One region of the Streptomyces sp. Ag82_O1-12 genome, then DNA from elsewhere that is predicted to be linked to it. Evidence: predicted binding sites of a transcription regulator. Region 1 holds the regulator's gene; each other region holds the start of a gene.
The links. The regulator HrcA, encoded in region 1, represses chaperone genes, less so after heat shock. The targets are predictions, from matches to a motif close to TTNGCACTCNGNNNNNCNGAGTGCNAA.

Region 1 (5,698 bases):
GCGGCCTCGCGCAGGGCGCTGTCGGACGGGCTCCTGGACGCCGGGGCGTATGAGGAGGGGCGAGCCGTGCTCACCCTGCGAGGGCGGTTGCTGGCGGACGGGGTTGTCCGGGACCTCGTGGACTGAGGTGCTCGGTGTGCGGGCTGCGGCGGGGTGGGTCCGCAGCCCGGCGTCGCGGAGTGCCGCCCTCCCAGGGACGGGAGCCGCCCCTGGCGGCACGCATGCCCGCAGCTGGGCGGCTGAGCGCGCCCGCAGCTGGGCGGCCGCGTGTGTCCGCAGCTCGGTGGCCGCGTGCGTCCGCCGCTATGCGGCTGCGCAGGGGCGCGGCAGGTATTGGACCGCCGTCAGGGCGCCGCGCGGCACGCATGCCCGCAGCTGCGTGGCTGAGCGCGCCCGCAGCTGGGCGGCCGCGTGTGTCCGCAGCTCGGTGGCCGCGTGTGTCCGCCGCTATGCGGCTGCGCAGGGGGGCGGCAGGTATTAGGCCGCCGTCAGGGCGCCGCGCGGCACGCATGCCCGCAGCTGCGTGGCTGAGCGCGCCCGCAGCTGGGCGGCCGCGTGTGTCCGCAGCTCGGTGGCCGCGTGTGTCCGCCGCTATGCGGCTGCGCAGGGGCGCGGCAGGTATGACCGCCGTCAGGGCGCCGTCACGAAGTCGATCAGTTCTTCCACCCGGCCCAGCAGTTCCGGCTCCAGGTCCTTGTACGAGTGGACCCCCGACAGAATCCGCTGCCAGGCCGCACCGGTGTTCTCCGGCCAGCCCAGAGCCCTGCACACGCCCGTCTTCCAGTCCTGGCCGCGTGGGACCCGGGGCCAGGCGGCGATGCCCAGGGACGACGGTTTCACCGCCTCCCAGATGTCGATGTACGGGTGGCCGACGACCAGCGCGTGCTCGCTCGTCACCGACTGGGCGATGCGCCACTCCTTCGAGCCCGGTACGAGGTGGTCCACCAGGACGCCCAGCCGCGCGTCCGGGCCGGGGGCGAACTCGGAGACGATCGACGGCAGGTCGTCGACGCCCTCCAGGTACTCCACGACCACGCCCTCGATGCGCAGGTCGTCGCCCCACACCTTCTCGACCAGCTCGGCGTCGTGCCGGCCCTCGACGTAGATGCGGCCGGCGCGGGCGACACGCGCGCGTGCGCCGGGGACGGCCACCGAACCGGAGGCCGTGCGGGTGGGACGCGCGGGGCCGCCCGGCGAGGGGCGGACGAGGGTCACCACCCTGCCCTCCAGCAGGAAGCCGCGCGGCTCCATCGGGAACACCCGGTGCTTGCCGAAGCGGTCCTCCAGCGTCACCGTGCCGGCCTCGCAGCGGATCACCGCGCCGCAGAAGCCGCTCCCCGGCTCCTCCACCACCAGGCCCGGCTCCGCCGCCACCTCGGGCACCGGTTTCGGCTTCTTCCACGGCGGGGTCAGATCGGCGGAGTACTGGCGCATTCGGATGACGATAGGAGAAGGCGAACGGCGATCACCGCGACACGCCGAAACGCGCCGCCAGCGCGTCCCGTTGCGCCCGCACGAACGCCGCGTCCACCACCGCTCCGTGACCGGGCACGTACACCGCGTCCTCGCCGCCCAGGTCGAGCAGCCGGTCCAGGGCGGCCGGCCAGTGCGACGGCATCGCGTCGGGGCCCGCCTGCGGCTCGCCGGACTCCTCGACCAGGTCGCCGCAGAACACCACCTCCGGATCGCCCGGCACCAGCACCGCCAGATCGTGCGCGGTGTGCCCCGGCCCGACGTTCGCCAGCAGCACCTGCCGACCGCCGCCCAGGTCGAGCGTCCACTCGCCGGAGACGAGGTGGCCGGGCGGGGTCAGCCGCTCCGCCGCCTCCCGGGCCGTGGGCGCCGCCAGGCCCTGGCGCACCCCGTCCTCGCGCAGTTCCTCGCGGTCCCGCGCCCGCGTCAGCAGCGCGTCCACGCCCACCGCGCCGAACACCTCGGTGTCCGGGAGCGCCGCGGCACCGAAGACATGGTCGAAGTGCGGGTGGGTCAGCGCGAGATGTGTCACACGGTGACCGGTGAGCGCCCGCGCCTGCGCGCCCAGTTTCGCGCCCTCGGCGAGGCTCGACCCCGCGTCGATCATGAGGACCGCCCCGTCCCCGGCGACCAGCCCGGTCGTGCAGTCCCACACCGGCAGCCGGCACCGCCCCACACCGGCGGCCAGGCGCTCCCATCCGAGGTCTTCCCAAGTCACCGTCATACGGCGACGCTAGCGGTGCGCCCCGCTCGGGGCACGGCGCCGCACGACCAGCCTTGCCGGGGGTGTACCCCACCGCCGTACACTGGGCCGGGGAATGCTGGCACTCGCACGCGCAGAGTGCCAGGCTCGACAGGCAGGACCACGGGCGGACGACTTCTGGAGGTGTGCGCGATGCTCAGTGAACGCAGGCTTCAGGTGCTGCGCGCCATCGTCCAGGACTACGTCGGCACCGAGGAGCCGGTGGGCTCCAAGGCCCTCACCGAGCGGCACAGCCTCGGCGTCTCCCCGGCCACCGTCCGCAACGACATGGCGGCCCTGGAGGACGAGGGGTACATCGCCCAGCCGCACACCAGTGCCGGGCGCATCCCCACCGACAAGGGCTACCGGCTGTTCGTCGACAAGCTCGCCGGCGTCAAGCCGATGACCGCGCCCGAGCGGCGCGCGATCCAGAACTTCCTGGAGGGCGCCGTCGACCTCGACGACGTCGTGGCGCGGACGGTGCGGCTGCTCGCGCAGCTCACACGTCAGGTCGCCGTCGTGCAGTACCCCTCGCTGACCCGTTCGACGGTGCGGCACGTGGAGCTGCTCTCCCTCGCGCCCGCACGCGTGATGCTCGTGCTGATCACGGACACCGGGCGGGTCGAGCAGCGGATGGTCGACTGCCCGGCGCCCTTCGGCGACGCCTCGCTCGCGGATCTGCGCGCCCGGCTCAACAGCCGTGTGGCGAACCGCCGTTTCGCGGATGTGCCGAGTCTGGTGGAGGATCTCCCGGAGGCGTTCGAGCACGAGGACCGGGGTACGGTCTCTACGGTGCTCTCCACACTCCTGGAGACGCTCGTCGAGGAGAACGAGGAGCGGCTGATGATCGGCGGCACCGCCAATCTGACCCGCTTCGGGCATGACTTCCCTCTCACGATCCGGCCGGTGCTGGAGGCGCTGGAGGAGCAGGTCGTGCTCCTCAAGCTGCTCGGCGAGGCGCAGGATCCGGGCGTGACCGTACGGATCGGTCATGAGAACGCCCACGTAGGACTCAACTCCACGTCTGTCGTGTCGGTCGGTTACGGTTCGGGCGGCGAGGCAGTCGCCAAGCTCGGCGTGGTCGGACCGACCCGCATGGACTACCCGGGAACGATGGGAGCGGTACGCGCAGTGGCACGGTACGTCGGACAGATCCTGGCGGAGTCGTAGTGGCCACGGACTACTACGCCGTACTCGGCGTGCGCCGCGACGCGTCGCAGGAAGAGATCAAGAAGGCCTTCCGGCGGCTCGCGCGCGAGCTGCACCCGGACGTCAACCCCGATCCGAAGACCCAGGAGCGGTTCAAGGAGATCAACGCCGCTTACGAGGTGCTGTCGGACCCGCAGAAGAAGCAGGTCTACGACCTCGGCGGCGACCCGCTCTCGCAGGCCGGTGGCGGCGGCGCGGGCGGCTTCGGAGCCGGCGGTTTCGGGAACTTCTCGGACATCATGGACGCGTTCTTCGGCACGGCGTCGCAGCGCGGACCGCGCTCGCGCACCCGCCGCGGCCAGGACGCGATGATCCGTATCGAGATCGAGCTCGACGAGGCCGCCTTCGGCACGACGAAGGACATCCAGGTCGACACGGCCGTCGTCTGCAACACCTGCAGCGGCGAGGGCGCGGCCCCGGGCACTTCCGCCCAGACGTGTGACATGTGCCGCGGCCGCGGTGAGGTCTCGCAGGTCACCCGGTCCTTCCTGGGCCAGGTCATGACGTCCCGCCCCTGCCCGCAGTGCCAGGGCTTCGGCACGGTGGTCCCGACCCCGTGCCCGGAGTGCGCGGGCGACGGCCGCGTCCGCTCCCGCCGTACGCTCACGGTCAAGATCCCGGCCGGTGTCGACAACGGCACGCGGATCCAGCTCGCCGGCGAGGGCGAGGTCGGTCCCGGCGGCGGTCCGGCCGGTGACCTCTACGTCGAGATCCACGAGCTGCCGCACAGCACGTTCCAGCGGCGCGGCGACGACCTGCACTGCACGGTGACGATCCCCATGACGGCGGCGTCCCTCGGCACGAAGGTGCCGCTGGAGACGCTCGACGGCATGGAGGAGGTCGACATCCGCCCGGGCACCCAGTCCGGCCAGTCGATCCCGCTGCACGGCCGGGGCGTCACGCACCTGCGCGGCGGCGGACGCGGCGACCTCATCGTCCACGTCGAGGTCCAGACCCCGACCAAGCTCGACCCCGAGCAGGAGCGCCTGCTCCGCGAGCTCTCCAAACTCCGCGGCGAGGAACGCCCCACGGGGCAGTTCCAGCCGGGGCAGCAGGGGCTCTTCTCGCGGTTGAAGGACGCGTTCAACGGGCGCTGACGCCGGCGGTGCGGCTGCTGCCGGGGGTCCGGGGGTCGTCCCCCGGGCAGGCACAGTCAGCCGGGGCAGCAGGGGTTGTTCTCGCGGTTGAAGGACGCGTTCGACGGGCGGTGACGCCGGCGGTGCGGCTGCTGCCGGGGGTCCGGGGGTCGTCCCCCGGGCAGGCACAGTCAGCCGGGGCAGCAGGGGCTGTTCTCGCGGTTGAAGGACGCGTTCAACGGACGGTGAGCGGGCCTCGCCCCGGTGACGTGAGGTGCTTGTTCCTCTGGTCTATGCCAGTCGGCAGGCCGGTTTCTGGGTTGTTCGGAGGACGTGACAACATGCGGTCATGTCCTCCGCACTGACCGATCTCTTCCCTCTCCCGATCGTGCAGGCCCCCATGGCGGGCGGCGTCTCCGTACCCCAGCTCGCCGCGGCCGTGTGCGAGGCGGGCGGGCTCGGGTTCCTCGCCGCCGGGTACAAGACCGCCGACGGGATGTACCAGGAGATCAAGCAGATCCGGAGCCTCACCGGCAGGCCCTTCGGCGTCAACGTCTTCATGCCGCAGCCGGAGTCCGCCGACCCGGCCGCCGTCGACGTCTACGCCCACCAGCTGGCCGGCGAGGCCACCTGGTACGAGGCCGAGCTCGGCGATCCGGACAGCGGACGCGACGACGGCTTCGAGGCCAAGCTGGTGGTGCTGCGCGACAACCCCGTGCCGGTCGTGTCGTTCCACTTCGGCGTCCCGAGCCGTGAGGTCGTCGACGCCCTGCACCGCGTCGGCACCTTCGTCCTGGCCGCCGCGACCACCCCCGACGAGGCCCGCGCCGTCGAACGGGCGGGTGCGGACGGGGTCATCGCCCAGGGCGTCGAGGCCGGCGGCCACCAGGGCACCCACCGGGACATCCCCGAGACGGACGGATCCGGCATCGGGCTGTTGTCGCTGATCGCCCAGGTCCGTGAGGCCGTCGGCATCCCGATCGTCGCCGCCGGCGGCATCATGCGCGGCGGCCAGATCGCCGGGGTCCTCGCGGCCGGGGCGAGCGCGGCCCAGCTGGGCACCGCCTTCCTCGCCACGCACGAGTCGGGCGCGAACGCCCTGCACAAGCAGGCGCTGACCAACCCGCTGTTCGTCCGCACCGAGCTGACCCGGGCGTTCTCCGGGCGGCCCGCGCGCGGCCTCGTCAACCGGTTCCTG
Region 2 (5,698 bases), 2.4 Mb from region 1:
GTATTCAGGAGGCCGAAGACGGTCGCGCCGGTTCCCTGACCGGTGGAGAGGAACGGTGAGGGCCCGGCACCCCGTTTCCGGGGTGCCGGGCCCTCACTCAGGCTCTGGCGACCTTGGTCGTCAGTGGGCGTGGCCGTGGCCGTGGCCCGCGGCGGCCGGCTCTTCCTCTTCCTTCTTCTCGACGACCAGGGTCTCGGTCGTGAGGAGGAGGGAGGCGATGGAGGCGGCGTTCTCCAGGGCGGAGCGGGTGACCTTCACCGGGTCGATGACGCCGGCCTTGACCAGGTCGCCGTACTCGCCGGTGGCGGCGTTGAAGCCCTGGCCCTTGTCGAGCTCGGCGACCTTGGAGGTGATGACGTAGCCCTCCAGGCCGGCGTTCTCGGCGATCCAGCGCAGCGGCTCGACGGCGGCCTTGCGAACGACCGCGACACCCGTGGCCTCGTCGCCGGTCTTGCCGAGGTTGCCCTCGAGGACCTTGACGGCGTGGACCAGCGCGGAGCCACCACCGGAGACGATGCCCTCCTCGACCGCGGCGCGGGTCGCGGAGATGGCGTCCTCCAGACGGTGCTTGCGCTCCTTCAGCTCGACCTCGGTGGCGGCACCCACGCGGATGACGCACACGCCGCCGGCCAGCTTCGCGAGGCGCTCCTGGAGCTTCTCGCGGTCCCAGTCGGAGTCCGTGGACTCGATCTCGGCCTTGATCTGGGCGACGCGGCCCTGCACGTCGTCCTTGTTGCCGGCGCCGTCGACGACCGTGGTGTCGTCCTTGGTGACGGTGACGCGGCGGGCGGAGCCGAGGACGTCCAGACCGACCTGGTCGAGCTTGAGGCCGACCTCCTCGGAGACGACCGTGGCGCCGGTGAGGACGGCCAGGTCCTGCAGCATCGCCTTGCGGCGGTCGCCGAAGCCGGGGGCCTTCACGGCGACGGCGTTGAAGGTGCCGCGGATCTTGTTCACGACGAGGGTGGAAAGGGCCTCGCCCTCGACGTCCTCGGCGATGATCAGCAGCGGCTTGGAGGCGTTCGACTGGATGACCTTCTCCAGCAGCGGCAGGAGGTCCGCGATGGCGGAGATCTTGCCCTGCGTGATGAGGATGTACGGGTCGTCCAGGACGGCTTCCATGCGCTCCTGGTCCGTCACGAAGTACGGCGACAGGTAGCCCTTGTCGAAGGCCATGCCCTCGGTGAAGTCCAGCTCCAGACCGAAGGTGTTGGACTCCTCGACGGTGATGACACCGTCCTTGCCGACCTTGTCCATGGCCTCGGCGATGAGCTCGCCGACCTGCGTGTCCTGGGCGGACAGACCGGCGACGGCGGCGATGTCGGACTTCTCGTCGATCGGCCGGGCGGTCGCGAGGAGCTCCTCGGAGACCGCGGCGACGGCGGCGTCGATGCCCTTCTTCAGGGCGGCCGGGGAGGCACCGGCGGCGACGTTCTTCAGGCCCTCGCGCACGAGCGCCTGGGCGAGCACGGTCGCGGTGGTCGTACCGTCACCCGCGATGTCGTTGGTCTTGGTCGCCACCTCCTTGACCAGCTGGGCACCGAGGTTCTCGTACGGGTCCTCGACCTCGACCTCGCGGGCGATGGTCACACCGTCGTTGGTGATGGTGGGAGCGCCGAACTTCTTGTCGATGACGACGTTGCGGCCCTTGGGGCCGATCGTCACCTTGACCGTGTCGGCAAGCTTGTTGACGCCGCGCTCGAGGGCGCGACGGGCGTCCTCGTCGAACTTCAGGATCTTCGCCATGGGAGCGGTTCAGCCCTCTCGGAAAACGTGGGTGAAACGAACCGCGCCCCCGACGCCCGGCTTCATAAGGTCGCGGGGGCCAGGGGCGCAGTTCACTGCAATGCTGGTAATGCCGGGTGAATTACTTCTCGACGATCGCGAGCACGTCGCGGGCCGAGAGGACGAGGTACTCCTCGCCGTTGTACTTCACCTCGGTGCCGCCGTACTTGCTGTAGAGCACGACGTCGCCGACGGAGACGTCGAGCGGAAGACGGTTGCCGTCCTCGAAGCGGCCCGGGCCCACGGCCAGGACGACGCCCTCCTGGGGCTTCTCCTTGGCGGTGTCCGGGATGACCAGGCCAGAGGCGGTGGTCTGCTCGGCGTCGAGCGGCTGGACCACAATGCGGTCCTCGAGCGGCTTGATGGCAACCTTGGAGCTGGTGGTCGTCACGATCCGACCTCCCCCTTCGGAGATCTCACGGGGTTAACTGTCTGAGGTGGCGACCAGGTGGATCCGTCGTCGCGGGTGCCGGACCTGCCCGTCGCTGTGTTGGCACTCTCCTAGGGGGAGTGCCAGAGCCGAGACTATGACTGCGATTAGCACTCGGTCAAGCGGACTGCTAATTGCCGACGGCGCGTCGGCCGGGTGTTCTCTCCAGCCGGTCCGTCAGGTGGTCCCTCAGAAGGCCCTGTCAGCGGCGCTACCGGTGGTCCTACGGGTGGCTCTCCAGCCGGTCCGTCAGGTGGTCCTACCGGTGGTCCTAGTGATCTGGTTCGGAGATCCTGTCGCAGTAGCGGCAGATGCGGTCGATGATCCAGCCGGGTATCGCCCATCCACGCAGCAAGAGCCCCGAGCGCGCTACCCGCCGCAGCAGAACGCCGCAATCTGACAGAGGGGACGCCTCACGTGGCGACCCACGACCTCAAAACCAGATCACTAGTACGTCCTGCGAGGCGCCGTTCCTAGCGCATCAGCAGTCCCCGCATCCCCAGCCCGTAGTGCACGCGCAGCCGGTGCAGCTCCCACAGGCCCACCGCCGTGACGGAGAGCGGGGCGCCCAGGATGAACACGTACCGGATCACCGTCGGCACGCCCTCGTGGGCGCCGGTGAACATGTCGATCAGTGCCATCTCCCACGCCAACGCCATGATCAGCAGCGGCGGCACCGTCTCGTGGATGTCCGCGGTGCGGAACACGTGCTGGACGGCGAGTCCCACGCCCCAGACGACGAACGGCGTCACCCAGAAGAGGACGAAGAGGGTGAACGCGAGGATGAGGCCCTTCGTCACGGTGAAGTGGCCCTCCACGAGGGGTTCCTGGCCCTCGAAGAACCCTGAGAGCACGATGACCGGGAAGACGGCGGTCGCCGCCATCATGGCCACGATCGCGCCGAAGCACCGCCCCGCCCGGCGCAGCAGGTCCCGTCGCGCCGCCGGAGCGGCCAGGCCGTACAGGACGCCGACGACGACCGGGAGGGTCGCCGCCAGCACGAGGGCGCTGGTCCACGACTTGTCGACCTGCTCGTCCGCCGCATCGCTGAGCTTGGGGGCGAGCTTGTAGGCGTAGGACATCCACAGGAACGCGCCCACGCCGACCAGGGTCCTGATCTTCCGCATCCGCGCCACCTCAGGATCCGAGACGATGCCCGGCCGTGACGGGGTGAAGACCCTGCGCGCGGTGTGGATGGGGCCGATCCGCCGCCGCAGCCGGGTGATCGGCCCGCCCGGCGGCGGCACCGGTGGCCCCGGGTAGGGCGGCTGGGGCTGTGGCGGCACGTAGGGCTGGGGCGGATAGGGCTGAGATGGCTGCGGCTGGTAGGGCTGCGGCCCCTGGGGCGACTGTCCGCCCGGGTTCCAGTTGCTCATCGTTCGTCCCCCGATATGCGAGTGTGCGCCACGATGGGCGCGATCGCCGAGTGTATTGAGCACACAGGGTCCGCGCAGCCCTCGCTCTGGGCCGTGCACCGAACGGCCACAACTATGCAAGCATGCTTGCTTGTCTTCTTCGGCGCTGCCATGCCCGAGGGGAGCGTCCCGTGTCCGATCCGACGCCCGTGTTCGACGACCTGCGCGAGGAGAGCGAGGAACTCGACCGGCTGGTGGCCGAGTTGAGCGCCGAGCAGTGGGCGCTCGCCACCCCGGTGCCCGGCTGGAGCGTCGCCCACCAGATCGCGCATCTCGCCTGGACGGACCATTCGGCGCTGCTGGCCGCGACCGGCACGGACGCCTTCCACGTCCACACGGAGGTCGACCGCGCGGTGCTGGACAGCTTCCCGATCTCCTTGCCGGTGGCGGTGTTCAGGGCGGCGAACAGGTCCACGGTGCCGTGCCGGACGTAGAGATCGACCGCCAGACCGATCCCGGCCTGGCGGTCCACGTGATCTGCGACAACCTCTCCGACCACAAGGCGCCGGTGGTGCACAAGTGGCTGCTTGCGCATCCCCGGTTCCGCCTGCACTTCACCCCGGCCTACTCGTCCTGGATCAACCAGGTCGAGCGGTCGTTCGCGATGCTGGAACGACGCCGCCTTGAACGCGGCGTGTTCTGCTCGCTTGATGAACTGAAGACCGGGCTCGAAGCGTGGATCAAGACCTGGAACGAACAGGCCCGGCCCTTCAAGTGGACCAAGACCTCAGATCAGATCATCGACCGCATCTGCCGCTACTGCGACAGGATCTCCGGACCGGGACACTAGAGGTGGTCCTCCAGCCGCCCCACCCGAAGCCCCGTCCGCGCGATCTCGCGCAGCAGCCGCACCGTCCGTTCCGTCAGGCTCGGGGACATCGTCTCGCCTGCCGGCACCGAGACGATGTCGCCGGGCCGCAGGGCCGGCTCGCCCCGGGTGTAGGTCAGTTCGCCGTCGGTGTTCAGGGACGCGCGCCACAGCACGACCGCCGTGATGCCGCAGTCGGCCGCCGCGCGCAGGGTCGCCCGGTCGTAGGTGCCGTAGGGCGGGCGGAAGAGGCGGGGGCTGATGCCGAAGCGGGAGCGGAGTTTGTGCTGCTGGCCGCAGATCTCGGCGCGCTGGCCGGCGTAGGGCAGGCCGCGCAGGGCGGGGTGGTCGAGGGTGTGGTTCTGGATGGACGCGCCGACCGCGCGCAGCCGGGCGAAGTGGCCGTAGCCGGGGCCCACGACGCTGTCCGTGAGGAACATGCTGACAGGGAGGCGCCGTTCGCGGACGAGGCCGACGAAGCGGGGGTCGCGCTCGGCGCCGTCGTCGTAGGTGAGGAAGACGACGGGTTCGCGGGTGGGGACGTGGTCCACGACGGGCGGCAGCCGCCGGGGGGCGCCCTCCGCGCGGGGCGGGGCCTGCGCCCGGCCGTCGGCGGCGCCCGGCCGCTCCCCCGCGCCCCCGGCGCAGCCGGCCAGCAGGACCGCGCACAGCAGGGCGGCGGCCGGCCGCCTCACAGGTAGTCCTCCAGCCGCCCGACCGCGTATCCCTGGGCCGTCACCTTGTTCAGGAAGCGGCGGACCATGTCGGCCATCGTGCCCTTCCACTGGTCGCGGCCCCGGAAGTGCGTGAGGACGATGTCGCCCCGGCGCAGCTTGCGATCCCCCTCGCGGTACTCCCAGTGGTCGGCGAAGACCTCCTGGTTCCACAGGGGCGCGTACGCGATGCCGCAGGTCTTGGCGGCGCGCAGGGTCGCCCGGTCGTAGCTGCCGTAGGGCGGGCGGAAGAGGGTGGGGCGCTTGCCGAACCGCCGCTCCAGGTAGCGCTGCATGCCGCAGATCTCACGCTTCTGCGCCCGGTAGGACATGCCCCGCAGATTGGGGTGATGAAGGGTGTGGTTGTTCAGGACCACGCCCCTGGACTGCATCGTCCGGAAGTAGCGGGTGTCGTCCTTGACCAGGTAGCCGCTGAGGAAGGCGGTGTACGGGACGTCCAGGTCGCTCATCATCCGCAGGAACGCCGGGTCCTTCTCGGCGCCGTCGTCGATGGTGAGGAAGACGACCTTGTCCCGGGTGGGGACCC
Region 3 (5,698 bases), 1.1 Mb from region 1:
AGTCGGTACTCGTAGGTCACTGTCGACCCCATGCGCGAGGCTCCCGGCTCGGGAAGGTGCCAAATCCGTCTCACGGCGAGATGCGTCGTGAGGAAGATGAGGAGAAAGGGCCTCGCCTCACATGGCTGCGCAGACTGTTGCAAGCACCACTGAATCCACCGTAGACCTCGGCCCCGCCGCAGCGCTCAGCTGCCGCGAGTGCGGCCACCGCGTCCCCCTCGGCCCGGTCTTCGCGTGCCAGGAGTGTTTCGGCCCGCTGGAGATCGCCTACGACTTCTCGGCCTACGACACCGAAGAGCTCCGCAAGCGCATCGAAGCGGGACCCGCGAACATCTGGCGCTACGCCCCGCTGCTGCCGGTCCCGGCCGACGTCGCGGACAAGCCGAACATCAACCCCGGCTGGACCAAGCTCGTCAAGGCCGACAACCTCGCGCGTGAGCTGGGCGTCGACGCCGGCAAGCTGTTCGTGAAGGACGACTCCGGCAACCCGACGCACTCCTTCAAGGACCGCGTCGTCGCCCAGGCCCTGGAGGCCGCCCGCGCCTTCGGCTTCACCACGCTCTCCTGCTCCTCCACCGGCAACCTCGCCGGTGCGGTGGGCGCCGCCGCGGCCCGCGCCGGCTTCCGCTCCTGCGTGTTCATCCCGCACGACCTGGAGCAGGGCAAGGTCGTCATGGCCGCGGTCTACGGCGGCGAGCTCGTCGGCATCGAGGGCAACTACGACGACGTGAACCGCTTCTGCTCCGAGCTGATCGGCGACCCGGCCGGCGAGGGCTGGGGCTTCGTCAACGTCAACCTCCGGCCGTACTACGCGGAGGGTTCCAAGACCCTCGCGTACGAGATCTGCGAGCAGCTCGGCTGGCAGCTGCCGGACCAGCTGGTGGTGCCGATCGCCTCCGGCTCGCAGCTGACGAAGATCGACAAGGGCCTCCAGGAGCTGATCAAGCTCGGGCTGGTCGAGGACAAGCCGTACAAGATCTTCGGCGCGCAGGCCGAGGGCTGCTCGCCGGTGTCCGTCGCCTACAAGGCCGGGCACGACGTCGTCCGCCCGCAGAAGCCGAACACCATCGCCAAGTCCCTCGCCATCGGCAACCCGGCGGACGGGCCCTACGTGCTGGACATCGCGCGGCGGACCGGCGGTGCGGTGGAGGACGTGAACGACGAGCAGGTCGTCGACGCGATCAAGATCCTTGCTCGGACCGAGGGGATCTTCGCGGAGACCGCCGGTGGTGTGACGGTGGGCGTGACGAAGAAGCTGATCGAGAGCGGGGCCCTCGACCCCACCAAGACCACCGTCGTGCTCAACACCGGAGACGGCCTCAAGACGCTGGACGCGGTGGCCGGGACCGGGCTGACCGCGACCATCCGGCCCAACCTGGACTCGTTCCGTGAGGCCGGGCTGGTCTGATCGTTGTTCGCTGCGGGCCGGTGAGGGCTGGTCGCGCCCACGCGGCGGAGCCGCACGTTGATACAGCCCCGCGCCCCTGAGGGCGCGCCCCAGCCGTAGCCCAAGAAGAACCGGAGGACATCCCCGATGAGCGTCACCGTTCGCATCCCCACCATCCTGCGCACCTACACCGGCGGTCAGGCAGAGGTGTCCGCCGATGGCGGGACCCTCGGCGAGGTCATCGCCGACCTGGAGAAGAACCACACCGGGATCGCCGCCCGGGTGCTGGACGACCAGGGCAAGCTGCGCCGGTTCGTCAACGTGTACGTCAACGACGACGACGTGCGGTTCGAGCAGGGTCTGGAGACGGCCACGCCGGACGGTGCCGGCGTGTCGATCATTCCCGCCGTCGCCGGCGGCTGAACCGGTCGGGCGGCCCGTTATTACCTTCGGTAACGGCAGTCACTGAGAGTTCATCGAATTGCCCCCTCCGTGAGAGAAGCGGAGGGGGCAATTCTGTGTGATTGAGCGCGGTACAGTTGGGGAACGCGGTCCCGATCCGCTGATCGGCACCCTGAAATTCCCGCTGCGAGCCCGACAAGATGTAGCCAAAGTGTGCGCATCTTTTGCGGCTTTTGTTCCCTTTGTGTGGCCCGACTTGCCCTGAATTCGGACGAATTCTCCCCACATTCCGGATCCGGCGCGTCCAGAATTCTCGTCCGATTGACCTGTTGCAGACGGCAGTTGGACAGATACATTCAGCCGCGGTCGACGCGTTCCGGCGCACGCCCCCAACCGTGGGGGGTGAGGTCTGACCCGGGTTCACGAAGTGTGGATCTGTGCAAGGGCCAGTAATAGGGGAGTTAGGCATGGCTCAGGGCACCGTCAAGTGGTTCAACGCGGAGAAGGGGTACGGCTTCATCGCGGTCGACGGTGGTGCGGATGTTTTCGTCCACTACAGCGCGATTCAGATGGACGGCTACCGCACCCTTGAAGAGGGCCAGCGGGTCGAGTTCGAGATCTCGCAGGGCCAGAAGGGACCGCAGGCCGACATGGTTCGCGTCGCTGCCTGAACGCGCACCACGACCAACGCTCACGCGACCGGTCTTCTCAGAAGGGCCCGTACCCCCCGGGGTGCGGGCCCTTCGGCCTGTTCGAACGGCCTGCCGGGCGGTGCTCGCGGGCGGCTGACGACCCTGCCCGATCCCCGGGAGGCGCTTGCGCCCGCCCGTCACCCGACCACCACCCCTCAACGAGCACTCGCTACGCGAGCGCGCCTTGCACTCTCGGGGGTCGAGTGCTAATCATTGCGTTAGCACTCTGAAGGTGAGAGTGACAACGTAAGGACCGGGTCGGTGAGGCCCGCAGGCCGGGTGGGAAGGAACCACAAGGCTGGCGAGCCGTCCGTCGCGGGCGCGGGCGCGGTCCGAAGTAATCACCCCCAGTCCTGGAGGGACCACTTCACATGGCCAAGATCATCGCGTTCGACGAGGAGGCGCGGCGCGGCCTCGAGCGCGGCATGAACCAGCTCGCGGACGCCGTCAAGGTGACGCTCGGCCCCAAGGGCCGCAACGTCGTCCTCGAGAAGAAGTGGGGCGCGCCCACGATCACCAACGATGGTGTCTCCATCGCCAAGGAGATCGAGCTCGAGGACCCGTACGAGAAGATCGGCGCCGAGCTGGTCAAGGAAGTCGCCAAGAAGACGGACGACGTCGCCGGTGACGGTACGACCACCGCGACCGTTCTCGCCCAGGCCCTGGTCAAGGAGGGTCTGCGCAACGTAGCCGCCGGCGCCAACCCGATGGCCCTCAAGCGCGGTATCGAGCGCGCCGTCGAGGCCGTCTCCGCCGCCCTGCTGGAGCAGGCGAAGGATGTCGAGACCAAGGAGCAGATCGCTTCCACGGCCTCCATCTCCGCCGCCGACACCCAGATCGGCGAGCTCATCGCCGAGGCCATGGACAAGGTCGGCAAGGAAGGCGTCATCACCGTCGAGGAGTCCCAGACCTTCGGTCTGGAGCTGGAGCTCACCGAGGGTATGCGCTTCGACAAGGGCTACATCTCGGCGTACTTCGCCACCGACATGGAGCGTATGGAGGCCGTCCTCGACGACCCGTACATCCTGATCGCGAACTCGAAGATCAGCAACGTCAAGGACCTGCTGCCGCTCCTCGAGAAGGTCATGCAGTCCGGCAAGCCGCTGCTGATCATCGCCGAGGACGTCGAGGGCGAGGCCCTGTCGACCCTGGTCGTCAACAAGATCCGCGGCACCTTCAAGTCCGTCGCCGTCAAGGCCCCGGGCTTCGGCGACCGCCGCAAGGCGATGCTGCAGGACATCGGCATCCTCACCGGCGGCGAGGTGATCTCCGAGGAGGTCGGCCTCAAGCTGGAGAACGCCACGATCGACCTGCTGGGCAAGGCCCGCAAGGTCGTCATCACCAAGGACGAGACCACCATCGTCGACGGTGCCGGCTCCGCCGACCAGGTCGCCGGCCGGGTCAACCAGATCCGCGCCGAGATCGAGAACAGCGACTCGGACTACGACCGCGAGAAGCTCCAGGAGCGCCTGGCGAAGCTCGCCGGCGGTGTCGCGGTCATCAAGGCCGGTGCCGCCACCGAGGTGGAGCTCAAGGAGCGCAAGCACCGCATCGAGGACGCCGTGCGCAACGCCAAGGCGGCCGTCGAGGAGGGCATCGTCGCCGGTGGTGGCGTGGCCCTGCTCCAGGCCTCCTCGGTCTTCGAGAAGCTGGACCTGGAGGGTGACGAGCAGACCGGCGCCAACGCCGTGAAGCTGGCCCTGGAGGCCCCGCTCAAGCAGATCGCCGTCAACGGTGGCCTCGAGGGTGGCGTCATCGTCGAGAAGGTGCGCAACCTGCCCGTCGGCCACGGCCTGAACGCCGCGACCGGTGAGTACGTCGACATGATCGCCGAGGGCATCATCGACCCGGCGAAGGTGACCCGCTCTGCCCTGCAGAACGCCGCCTCCATCGCCGCGCTGTTCCTCACCACCGAGGCCGTCATCGCCGACAAGCCGGAGAAGGCCGCCGCGCCGGCCGGCGGCGGCATGCCGGGCGGTGACATGGACTTCTGATCGACCCCAGGGTTGATCAACGGTCTTACCGAGGGCGGCACTTCCTGTTCCGACAGGGGGTGCCGCCCTCGGGCGTGTCCGGGGGTGTGCCGTCGGGCGTGTCCGGGGGCGCCGTCGGGCGGGCCCGAGGTGTGCCCCCGCCCTCCCCCTGCCCGGGGGGCACACACCTCGCGTGTCCGGGATCACAGCGGGGGTGGGATGGTCCGGGCGGTGCCGGATGGTTGAAGGTGAGGTCCCATGCGTATGCACATACCATCCGGTACCCCCAAGGGAGCCCCCACGTGACTGTCGCCGCCTCCGCATCCCGCGCCGCCGAAATCCTGTCCCGGCCCGTATCGCTGGGCGGCTTGACCGTTCCGAACCGGATCGCGATGGCGCCGATGACCCGCATGTTCTCCCCGGGCGGCGTGCCCGGTGAGGACGTCGTGTCGTACTACGCGCGCCGCGCCGCCGCCGGAGTCGGCCTGATCGTCACCGAGGGCACCTACGTCGGCCACGACTCGGCGGGGCAGAGCGACCGCGTGCCGCGCTTCCACGGTGAGGAGCAGCTCGCGGGCTGGGCGAAGGTCGCCGAGGCGGTGCACGCCGCGGGCGGCACCATCGTGCCCCAGCTGTGGCACATCGGCATGGTCCGCAACCAGGGCGAGCCCCCGTTCGCCGACGCCCCCGCCGTCGGCCCCTCCGGCCTGCGCATCGGCGCGACGGAGCCCACCGGCAAGGCCATGACCCAGGCCGACATCGACGCCGTCATCGGCGCGTTCGCCGAAGCCGCCGCGGCGGCCGAGCGCATCGGCTTCGACGGCGTCGAGATCCACGGCGCCCACGGCTACCTGCTCGACCAGTTCCTCTGGGAGGGCACCAACCGCCGCACCGACGCCTACGGCGGCGACCGGGTCGCCCGCGCCAAGCTCTCCGAGGAGATCGTCGCGGCCGTCCGCGAGACCGTCTCCGCCGACTTCCCCGTCATCTTCCGCTACTCCCAGTGGAAGCAGGAGGCCTACGACGCCCGCCTCGCCGAGACGCCCGAGGAGCTGGAGGCCATCCTGGCCCCGCTCGCGGCGGCCGGTGTCGACGCCTTCCACGCCTCCACCCGCCGTTACTGGCTGCCCGAGTTCGACGACTCGGACCTCAACCTGGCCGGCTGGACCAAGAAGCTGACCGGCAAGCCCACCATCACCGTCGGCTCGGTCGGCCTGAACGGCGACTTCATCAAGGCCTTCCAG

Region 2: the regulator HrcA is predicted to act here: its motif matches at 2,323-2,349, upstream of groES (co-chaperone GroES).
Region 3: the regulator HrcA is predicted to act here: its motif matches at 2,665-2,691, upstream of groL (chaperonin GroEL).

Annotation. Positions count from the first base shown of each region.
Region 1 is NZ_FXUW01000001.1:2,781,499-2,787,196, reverse strand. Features, by position in the region: gene hemW (radical SAM family heme chaperone HemW) at 1-126, shown strand, start outside; gene QOL88_RS12820 (DUF3097 domain-containing protein) at 631-1,434, opposite strand; gene QOL88_RS12815 (MBL fold metallo-hydrolase) at 1,466-2,197, opposite strand; gene hrcA (heat-inducible transcriptional repressor HrcA) at 2,369-3,385, shown strand; gene dnaJ (molecular chaperone DnaJ) at 3,385-4,521, shown strand; gene QOL88_RS12800 (nitronate monooxygenase) at 4,850-5,698, shown strand, end outside.
Region 2 is NZ_FXUW01000001.1:5,181,019-5,186,716, reverse strand. Features, by position in the region: gene groL (chaperonin GroEL) at 121-1,746, opposite strand; gene groES (co-chaperone GroES) at 1,868-2,176, opposite strand; gene QOL88_RS23985 (hypothetical protein) at 2,689-3,591, opposite strand; partial or broken gene QOL88_RS23980 (maleylpyruvate isomerase family mycothiol-dependent enzyme) at 3,762-3,998, shown strand; gene QOL88_RS23975 (transposase) at 4,052-4,420, shown strand; gene QOL88_RS23970 (polysaccharide deacetylase family protein) at 4,417-5,133, opposite strand; gene QOL88_RS23965 (polysaccharide deacetylase family protein) at 5,130-5,698, opposite strand, start outside.
Region 3 is NZ_FXUW01000001.1:3,911,954-3,917,651, reverse strand. Features, by position in the region: SAM riboswitch class I at 1-103, shown strand, start outside; gene thrC (threonine synthase) at 122-1,408, shown strand; gene QOL88_RS17835 (MoaD/ThiS family protein) at 1,535-1,810, shown strand; gene QOL88_RS17830 (cold-shock protein) at 2,257-2,460, shown strand; gene groL (chaperonin GroEL) at 2,853-4,475, shown strand; gene QOL88_RS17820 (NADH:flavin oxidoreductase) at 4,757-5,698, shown strand, end outside.